Regions from separate parts of the Paenibacillus liaoningensis genome, predicted to be linked through region 1. Evidence: riboswitches for the same ligand, from Rfam matches in the RefSeq annotation. Region 1 holds a riboswitch; the other holds the start of a gene.
What was found. Region 1 has a riboswitch for cobalamin ahead of AC6B99_RS07785 (ABC transporter substrate-binding protein). Riboswitches for the same ligand answer to the same signal wherever they lie in the genome.
Positions count from the first base shown of each region.

Region 2: it holds a riboswitch for cobalamin, as region 1 does, so the genes downstream of both, AC6B99_RS08290 (energy-coupling factor ABC transporter permease) here and AC6B99_RS07785 (ABC transporter substrate-binding protein) in region 1, are expected to answer to the same signal.

Region 1 covers NZ_JCAALU010000004.1:370,741-375,769, forward strand. Annotated here, with positions in the region: gene AC6B99_RS07770 (NADH:flavin oxidoreductase) at 1-703, opposite strand, end outside; gene AC6B99_RS07775 (ArsR/SmtB family transcription factor) at 790-1,101, opposite strand; gene AC6B99_RS07780 (NADH-dependent flavin oxidoreductase) at 1,381-2,499, opposite strand; cobalamin riboswitch at 2,629-2,826, shown strand; gene AC6B99_RS07785 (ABC transporter substrate-binding protein) at 2,994-4,622, shown strand; gene nikB (nickel ABC transporter permease) at 4,624-5,029, shown strand, end outside.
Region 2 covers NZ_JCAALU010000005.1:94,342-99,370, forward strand. Annotated here, with positions in the region: gene AC6B99_RS08280 (TrkH family potassium uptake protein) at 1-666, opposite strand, end outside; gene AC6B99_RS08285 (DUF445 domain-containing protein) at 1,057-2,292, shown strand; cobalamin riboswitch at 2,389-2,593, shown strand; gene AC6B99_RS08290 (energy-coupling factor ABC transporter permease) at 2,761-3,534, shown strand; gene AC6B99_RS08295 (energy-coupling factor ABC transporter substrate-binding protein) at 3,534-3,818, shown strand; gene cbiQ (cobalt ECF transporter T component CbiQ) at 3,815-4,627, shown strand; gene AC6B99_RS08305 (energy-coupling factor ABC transporter ATP-binding protein) at 4,614-5,029, shown strand, end outside.

The sequences.
Region 1 (5,029 bases):
TCGCTGTATACTCGGACGATTTCCACTGTGACAGACGGATAATAATCGGGAAATCAGGCCCTACAGCTTGGCGGCAAGCTTCAATGATCTCAACCGCAAAACGTGTTCTGGACAGCATATCGCCACCATAACGATCCGTCCGTTTATTCGTTTTCTCCCAGAAAAATTGGTCGATCAAATAGCCATGTGCGCCATGCAGCTCAATGCCGTCAAAGCCAATCCGTTTTGCATCAGCAGCTGCTTGCGCGTAAGCTGCAACAAGGCCTTTTATTTCGGCTTCAGTCAAAGGCTCATTAACAACCTCGCCCTCGGCGGTAACACCTGAAGGACCAATCGGCAGTGCTTCCGGGTTCGGATGGGAGCCGACCTTGCGCGTTGTGCCAACATGCCAAATTTGCGGAACGATTTTGCCGCCAGCTTGGTGAACGGCTTCAACGACTTTTGCCCAGCCATTTAAAGCAGCTTCTCCATGAAAGTTAGGAATGTTTGGATTATCAGTGGCAGCCGGATGGTTAATCAGCGTACCCTCTGTCACAATTAAGCCAACGCCGTTTTCGGCGCGGCGTCTATAGTAGGCAACTACATCTTCGCCCGGAACGCCATTTGGAGAAAAACCGCGGGTCATTGGTGCCATTACAATACGGTTAGGCAGTGTAAGTGGACCTGCTGAGAAAGGCTTGAACAACGATTGAATTGAGCTCATGAATAAAATACCTCCTAATTGAATGAAAAATCTATAATTCTATAAAAATAGATATAAAAGCATGAAATGAGCAGGAGTAAGCAAGGTTATAGCTCATCCTGAATCATTTCTTTGAAAAACTGAATGTTAGCTTCATTACGCCTGTAATAGGTGTGCTGCCCGATCCGTTTCGACTCCAGTAAGCCTGCTTTATGCATTTTCACTAAATAGCTGGATATAACGGATTGCGCAAGTCCTGTTTTTTCTGCAAAAGAACCGACACATACGCCTCCAGCAAACTGACACGCATCGGTTAGATGGCATTGAGGCCCAAAATGCTCCTCAGGCGTTTTCAGCCATTTTAAAATATGGTACCGTTTCTCGTTAGACACAGCTTTAAGTATTGACAAAGTATCCATGAGGCTTAGTATATCTATTTTTATAGAAATGTCAAATTGTTATTTTATAAAATATAGGAACGGGTATCGTAACGCGATCCGTTCACTATATTTCTCGGACTGAAACGCGCCGCGCCGCCAAAGGACGGCGACAGCCGTTTCACCTTGAAATATAGGAAAGGATGTCCTAACGCAATCCCTTCTCTATATTTCTCGGACTGAAACGTGCCGCGCCGCCGAAGGACGGCGACAGCCGTTTCACCTTGTGCCTATTTGTGAGCGAATGGTTGGATTTTGCGCTTATTCCGTTATTGGGAACCAGCCTGGCGCATGCGTAATCGCTCCCCATAAGCCATTCGGGATGACGAGGCGCTCCTGATCTTGCTTGGATAGCGTAGTCACAATATCCTGCTCGTTGCCTTGCTTGATTTTCTCCGTCCAATCCGGGTCCATAATGAGCTCGCGGCCAAGGGCGATAAACGGCACGCCGGAGTTTTTCGCCTCAAGCGCTTCTTCTGCGGTTGTGATGCTGCCGACACCGATGAACGGAATGTGCTCGCTGTATTTTTCGACGAACCATGCCATGCGGCTTTGCGAATCCTGCTCGCCTCTGCGCGGCTTCGACCAGAAATCTTGAAGCGACACATGCAAATAATCCAGTTTCATCTCGATTAGAGCGTTAACCAGATGGTACGAATGCTCCATCGTTAATCCTTCTTCTTCCGGCTCCTCCGGCGAGAAGCGATAGCCTACAAGAAACGGCTGCGGCGCCATAGCGGCTGCCTTCTTAACAGCTTCAACGACGTAGAGCGGGAACGCCATACGTTTATGAACAGAGCCGCCCCAGTCGTCGGTACGCACATTGGAAGCCGGGGAGTAAAATTGCTGCAGCAGGTAGCCGTTGGCACCGTGAATTTCAACGCCGTCAAAACCAGCCTCAATCGCGCGGCGTGTCGCTTCGCCAAAGTCGGCGATAATCGACTTGATTTCCTCCTCGTTTAGCTCGCGTGGCACAATTCCGCCCTCCTGCTGGGCAATGCTGCTGGCACTCACCAAATCATCATTTGGCACTAGGCCAGGGAAGCATGATCTTCCGCCATGGAAAATTTGCAAAATCGCTTTCGCACCTTGGCTTTTAATAGCATCGGCCAGACGCTTGAGGCTTGGAATCATTGCGTCCGTATCCGCGCCAAATTCGCCGGGGAAGCCTTTGCCGTTGCGGCTCACGTAGACGCACGCTGTAACGACGATGCCGGGCCCAGCACTGCGGCGGCTGTAGTAGGCAAGCTCTTCATCAGGCACGGTGCCGTCCGGATTGGACGAGCAGGTTGTCATGGGCGCCATGACAATTCGATTATGTACGGACATGCCGCTCGCGAAAGTGAATGGTTCAAATAAAGGCTGAAATTGTGGTTTCATCAGTAGTTCCCTCCAGTTACGAAATGCTATGTGCTTTATTTTATATCAGATAATTACGAAAGGAAAGTGGAGTGGAAAGGTTGCTTAAATGAAAGGGCTGGTATATAATCAACCAGATTTGCAAACAACTGAAAAATTGTGGGAATAAGGTGCAACAGCTGCGGCTGGAGCTTAAAAGGGAAGTTCGGTGCAAAACCGACGCGGTCCCGCCACTGTTACGGATTAGCTGAAGCTACAAGGCCACTGATCTCGCTTAGCGGGATTGGGAAGGCAGCTTCCAGTACAATTTCCGGTAGCCAGGAGACCTGCCTGTTCTGACAACACTGCTGTAACCTACGGAGGATAGGGAAGTGTTAGCGCGCATGCTTATTTGCTATGATGGAAAATAACAATAACAGGCAGCTCTATCTTTCCTATGACTGGAGGTAGAGCTGTCTTTTTTTGCGGATTTTTGCAGGAAGATGATTTTGCTAGAGGGAGAGGAAATAGAGAAGATGAAACGTACACAAATGGCAAAAAACAAAAAAACAATAGGTGTTTTATTTAGCCTATGCTTGCTGCTGGCGCTAATGGGGTGCAGTGGCGCTAACGGTTCCAATGAATCAGGCAGCAATAATGAGCTGTCGCAGCAGTCTGCTGCTCCGTCCGCCTCTACAGCAGCTGCTTCTGAAGAAATCGTGCTGGCTGCGCCGCGGGATTTAGCACCGGGACCGCAGGATGCTTATTACACGAGCACCATTCTGTATGTATGGGAGCCGTTGATTTCCGCTTCCGAGGATGGAAAGCCTGCTCCAAAGCTGGCGGAAGCGTGGGAAATGTCTGCTGATGCCAAGGAATGGACCTTCATGCTGCGCAAAGGCGTCACCTTCCATGATGGCGCGCCATTCAACGCGGACGCGGTACTTGCAAATTTTGCCCGTTACAAGCAAGTGAGCCCGAAAAGCTCGCCATTCTATACGCTCGACATCAACAATTCATACCCAAGCCTTCAGGAAGTCGTGAAGGTTGATGATAGCACGATTAAGCTTGTTTTCGACAATCCGCAGCCGACGCTGCTGTATTCGATGATCAACTTCTCAAGCCCGATGTACAGCCCGAATAATTTTGACGAAGATGGCGACTTTAACGGCCTGCCGCAAGGGACAGGCCCTTTCAAGCTTTTGCAGCATGAGAAGGATCAATTTTCACTGCTAGAGGCTTACGACGGTTATTATGGCGAAAAAGCAAAAGCCCAAAAAATCCGCGTCCGCGTCATACCGGACCCTGATACAAGGCTTGCTGCCTTGAAATCTGGCGAGATTTTGGGCGTCATGGATTTGGGCGCTATTCCTCCTGCCCTTGCCGAGGAACTGCTGAAGGATGAACGCTTTGCTGTATCGACGGCAAAATCGACGATTTCCCATTACCTGCATCCGAACGGTGCCAAAGCGCCATTCAATGATGTGAAAATGCGTCAGGCGCTGAGCCTGATGATTGACCGCGAGCAGCTGGTGAAGGAGCTGTATTTGGGCTATCCGACCGCTACGGCGAACATTTTGAATGCGACATCGCCGTTTTATAAGGACATTCCTGTCGTCCATGATTCAGAAAAGGCAATCGCCCTGGCGCATGAGGTGCTTGGGGACAGCAGGCAGGCGGTTACGCTAATTGTGCCTACCTATGGACTCGATCGTTATCCGTATAAAGCGCAAGCCGAGCTGCTTCAGGCTGTGCTTCAAGAGCTGCAGCTGGACGTGACGATTCAAATATTGGATGGTGCGGCATACAAGGAAGCACAGGCACAAGGAAACTTCGATCTGGCACTGGCCATTCAGGGGCTGCCGAATGGCGATCCTTATTCGATTTTGAACAATTATATGGCGAGCGAAGGCTCAAGCAATATCAGTTATACGCTTGGTTACAGCAATGCCCATGTGGATGAGCTGTTGAAGCAGGTGAAGACGACGCTGGATATGGATGACCGCGCTGCGATTTATAACGAGCTGCAGGATATTGCAGCCGAGGAATTGCCGACGATTCCGCTGTTTAATGATGCGAGCTTAATTGCGTACAGCAAAGAAATTACCGGATACGGTGCACTTGTGTATGGTACAACGCTGCCGCAGCTGGAGCGGGTGCAATAAGATGGCCTATTTCATTCGGAGGTTGGCGGCGGCGGTTCCCGTTCTGATTGGCATTACGTTTATAGCCTTTGCCTTAAGCGTCGCTTCTCCGGGTGATCCGGCTGTCGAACTGCTGAGCATGAACGGCTTCAGCCAGCCGACCGAAGAGCAAATTGCTTTGAAAAGAGAAGAGATGGGGCTGAATGATCCGCTGCTCATTCAGTATGGCCATTGGTTATCAAAGGCGCTGCAAGGTGATCTTGGCACGTCTTATATGACGAAGGAATCGGTTAGCGGCGAGCTGCTGCGCCGCCTGCCAGCAACATTAAGCCTATCTTTGCTAGCTGTCCTGTTCGCCGTCCTGCTTGGAGTGCCATCCGGCATGCTCATGGCGATCCGGCGCAATCGGCTGTTCGATCATATCGGCA
Region 2 (5,029 bases), on a different contig from region 1:
GTGAAAAGACAGCTTGCGCGTTTTTGTGTAATCCCACATTTCCGCCAGCACGATAAAGCCGATCCCGCCGAGAAAAATGAGAGCAATAACGATCACATTAATAATAGGATCGTTAACATGATTCACAAAGCTGCTGAACGGGCCGTTCAGCGGTCCCATAATATCAAATCCGGCGTTGGTGAACATCGACACGCTATGGAACATGCCGAAATACAGCGCCTTGCCGAAAGGCATTTCCGTTGACCAGCGCAGTGCCAGAACAAGGGCGCCGATTCCTTCGATGGCAAAAGCATAAATGAGCACGCGCCGAATGAAGCGGACGATCCCTTCCAGCGAAGATTGATTCATGGATTCCTGCAGCAGCAGCCGCTCGCGCAGCGATATCCGTTTGCGCAGGGCAAGGGCGAACAGCGTAGACATCGTCATAAAGCCGAGTCCGCCAACCTGCATAAGCACGAGAATGACGAGCTCGCCAAAGGTTGAATAGTGTATGCCGGTATCGACGACGACAAGCCCCGTTACGCAAACAGCGGATGTGGCAGTGAATAATGCGTCAATGAGCGGCGTTGCCTGATGGGTTGACGAAGCCAGAGGCAGAGAAAGCAATAGGGTACCCGCCGCAATAATCGCGAGAAAGCCAAGCGTAAGAATTTGCGGCGGAGTCATTTTTAGAAAAATGGTTCGTAGTTTGAGCACGCAGGTAATCTCCTTTATATGTAACGAAACAATGGTGTAGTTGAAAATTTGAGCTGATGCTGCCGAAGGCAGGCACAGCCGTTTACGCTTGAAATATAAGAATAATAAGTTTGACTCTTATTATAACGCTTATATTTCTACGAGAAACGAGCAGTTGTCGCCAATACCCGACAACGCCGTTTGCTCTTGAAATATAAGATCAATAAGTTTGATTCTTATTGCAACGCTTATATTTCTACGCGAAACGAGCTTGTGCTGCCGAAGGCAGGCACAGCCGTTTACGCTTGCCACCTCATTATCTGGTATAATAGGGCAATATGCAACAGGAGGGCGCTGGGGCCCGCGATTAGGAGGACAACGATGAAATCAAGATATATAGCAGGTATTTCGCTTGCCGTTATGGGGGCAGGCTTTATTACTACGAGATGGTGGCTGCCAGACAACACGTGGACACATCTACTGGAAAGCGGCTTTGAAGCGGGGCTGGTCGGCGGAATTGCCGACTGGTTTGCGGTGACGGCGTTGTTCCGCCATCCGATGGGCATTCCCATTCCGCATACGTCCTTGCTGCTCAAAAACCGGGCGAAAATCGTGAACTCGCTCATCAGCGCTATGGAAAATGAACTGCTGAATAAAGAAAGCATTACCCGCAAGCTGTCTGGCTTTCAACTGTTCGCAGGGGCAGCATCGGCGGCGACTCGGCTGATTGGCAAGCGCAAGTTCAGGCTGGCAGCGGTTGATTTTGCCCAGTCGGCAGTGGAGCGCTTGCCTTTGGAGCGGGTTAGCGGTGTGCTGCATGGATTTTTGGCGGATTATGTGAAAAAGCAGGATTTTACGCCAATCGTGCGCAAGCTGGCGGATCGTTTCGTCCATGAGCGTTGGGATGAACGGGCGCTGGATTACGGCCTGGAGCATGTAGGCCATTGGATTCGCAAGCGTGAAACCGAGGAAATGCTCGGCAAGCTCGCCTTCAAAAAGCTGGAGGAGCTTAAGGTAGGCGGCTTCATGGGGTTTGCACTGCAAGCTTTCGTCGGCTTTATGAACGAGGAGAAGCTCGGCGGTTTGATCCAGAACATGCTGCTCTCTACGATGCAGGAGCTTTCCCATCCTGGAAGCCCGCATCGGCAGAAGCTGCTGCTTGAGGTGAGAGCCCAGGCGGAGAAGCTTGCCGATAACGAAGAGCTGATGCTCAAGCTGAAGCAGCTCATTGAACAGGGGGTGGACAGCGTTGAAACGGAGCGCTTCATCCATTTGCGTCTGGAGGAGCTGAGACAGCTCGTGCTGGACAAGCTGGAGGAGCAGCATCGCAGCGGAGGGCGCGCCATTGTGCAGGGATACCGTTTTGCAACGGATTATTTGAATGGCAAGCAGGAAATGCTCGCCAATTGGGAAGATGGCATTCGCGGCTATCTCGTTCGACTTATTGAAAATAATCACTATCGCATCGGTGCGCTCGTTCGGGATAATCTCGACCGGATGGATGACAAGGCGCTCGTCTCCATGCTGGAGGAAAAGGTCGGCAACGATTTGCAGTGGATTCGTGTCAACGGCGCATTATGCGGTTTTGTCGTAGGCGTTATTTTGTCCTTCTTCTAACAGGAAGGTAGCCATTTACATTTATAGGGGACAGCCTGAATTTTTTGTGATAAGATCAAACTACAAAATGACCAATGAATACAAGGATTTTGAAAAATGATTGACATGGAACGAGGTGCCTTTGCGCACGTCAAAGGGTAACAGGGAATCGGGTGCAAATCCCGAGCGGTCCCGCCACTGTAATCGGGGAGTTTTCCTTCACCAGCAGGAGTCACTTGGCCTAAGCTTTAGGGCAGCCAGGGAAGACGAAGGAAAATAATGATCCGCTAGCCAGGAGACCTACCTCGTTCCAGCACCACAGTGCCTTCGCGGAAAGGATAGGTGTACGAACGAAAGCGATTGCTACCAGTCTGTTTGCTGGCGCAACCGTCTATTTCTGCGTACACATGGCCGTTTTCCCAGCGAAGGGAAAGCGGTCATTTTTTGTTGTCTTTAGGCATGAACACATTGGGGAGGGTATTGAAACGAATGGTCAAGTTAAAAAGAAAGACAGCAGTTAGCACCGCTTTGCTGGTTATTGGCTTCACGCTTTTTTTACTGGTGAATGAGCCGCAATCCGCTTATGCGATGCACATTATGGAAGGGTTTTTGCCTGTGGGGTGGGCGATTTTTTGGTGGGTGGCCTTTATTCCTTTTTTCATCCTGGGTGTACGCGCCATTCGGAAAATTACAAAGGAAGCACCAGAGCTTAAGCTGATGCTGGGCTTGGCGGCAGCTTTCACCTTCGTGCTGTCCGCGCTTAAGATTCCTTCCGTTACAGGCAGCAGCTCGCACCCGACGGGAACGGGGCTTGGAACGGTTATGTTCGGGCCGCTGCCCATGAGCGTATTAGGTTCTATGGTATTGCTGTTTCAAGCGGTGCTGCTTGCACATGGCGGGCTGACGACGCTTGGGGCGAATGCTTTTTCAATGGCGGTTGCAGGTCCCGCTGCTGGCTATGCCGTCTATCGGCTGCTGATGCGTTCAGGCAGCAAGCAAGGCGTGGCGATTTTTTCTGCTGCCGCTGTTGCCGATCTGGCCACTTATATCGTTACTTCGATTCAACTGGCTGTTGCTTTTCCGGCGGTTGAGGGCGGCATTCTCGCATCCTTTATGAAATTTGGCGGTATTTTTGCGATTACCCAGGTTCCGCTTGCTATTAGCGAAGGCTTGCTGACGGTATTGATCTGGAACTGGCTGCAATCTTTTAATACGGACGAGCTGTCTATTTTGAAGCGGAGAATGAAAGGGGATCGCGTGTAATGAGCCGCAGTGCCAAAAATATTTGGATATTAGCCATTGTTGTTTTGCTTGCCGTTGCGCCTTTAATATTCATTAACGCCGAGTTTGGCGGCGCAGATGGCGCGGCGGAGGAAATGATCCAGACGATTGCGCCCCATTATGAGCCTTGGGCGTCTCCGCTGACTGAGGTGCCGGGAGAAACGGAAAGCATGCTGTTCGCGCTGCAAGCTGCGATTGGCGCTGGCGTAATCGGCTATGTGATTGGCCTTTTTAAAGGGAAGTCGGGGAAATCAAAGCAGCAATGATGAAATGGATTGATACGATTTCTTATTCCAATAAGCTGCGGGATTTACCCGCCATTTGGAAATGCGGGCTTGCAGCCCTTCTGCTGCTGCTTGCCTATATCGCTCATCCGCTCGTACAGCTTGTCATTTTCGGATGGCTTGCACTGTGGACGGTCGGCTATGCGAAAGTGCCCGCTAAGCTTTATGCGGCGCTGCTTTTCTCCTCTTGCCTGCTGTTCATTCTCAGCTTGCCCGCGCTGCTCATTGAATTCAGCAATAGCAGCAGCGAAGCGGGAAGCTTGGCGGCAGCGAAAGCAGGCTGGATGCTCGTTTCATGGGAGCCGCTTAGCCTGTATGTGCCAGAGGCATCGTTAGGGCTGGCCGGACATATTTTTACGCGTATTCTTGCTTGCCTGGCATGTATGTTTTTTATCACCTTGACGACCCCCTTCCCGGATCTGCTGCAAGTGCTGAAGCGGTTGAAAATGCCGCAAATTGTACTGGAGCTCATGATTATTATGTATCGCTTCATCTTTCTGCTGCTGGATACGGCGGGGGCTATGCTGGTCGCGCAGCGTGCACGCGGCGGTCAACACGGTTTTAAAGGCAAATTGCAGGGTACGGCGGCGATTGCTGTGCGGCTCTTCGTCAAAACGATGCATCGATACAAGGGGCTCTCGAATGGGCTTATGGCAAGAGGATTTACGAATGAAATCCGTCTTGCGCCTAGTGTAAAGCGGACGGTTCGCCTCCGATATTGGGCGGAAGCGGGGCTCGGCTTAACGATTTTGCTGGCAGCAGAGCTATGGCTTCGGTATGGAGGTGAATAAGCTGGCGGATAACGATCGGGCATCAACCATTATGGAAATGAACCAAGTGAGCTATGCTTATCCCGGAACGGACAAGACCGCTTTAAACGGGCTAGAGCTGCGTATTCCGGCGAACAAGAAGATAGCGCTGTGCGGGCATAATGGCTCGGGCAAGTCGACGCTCTTCTTGCAGCTTATTGGCATTAATCGTCCGCAATCCGGTTTTGTCAGCTGGCGCGGCGAGCCGCTTTCTTACAAGCCCAGAGAGCTTGCCAGCTTGAGACGGCGCGTCGGCCTTGTTTTTCAGGACCCGGAGCATCAGCTCATTTTGAATACCGCTTATGAGGATATTTCCTATGGGCTGCGCAATGCGGGGCTTCAAGAAGTGGAAATTGACAGACGTACGGCGCGCATCGTTCAGCA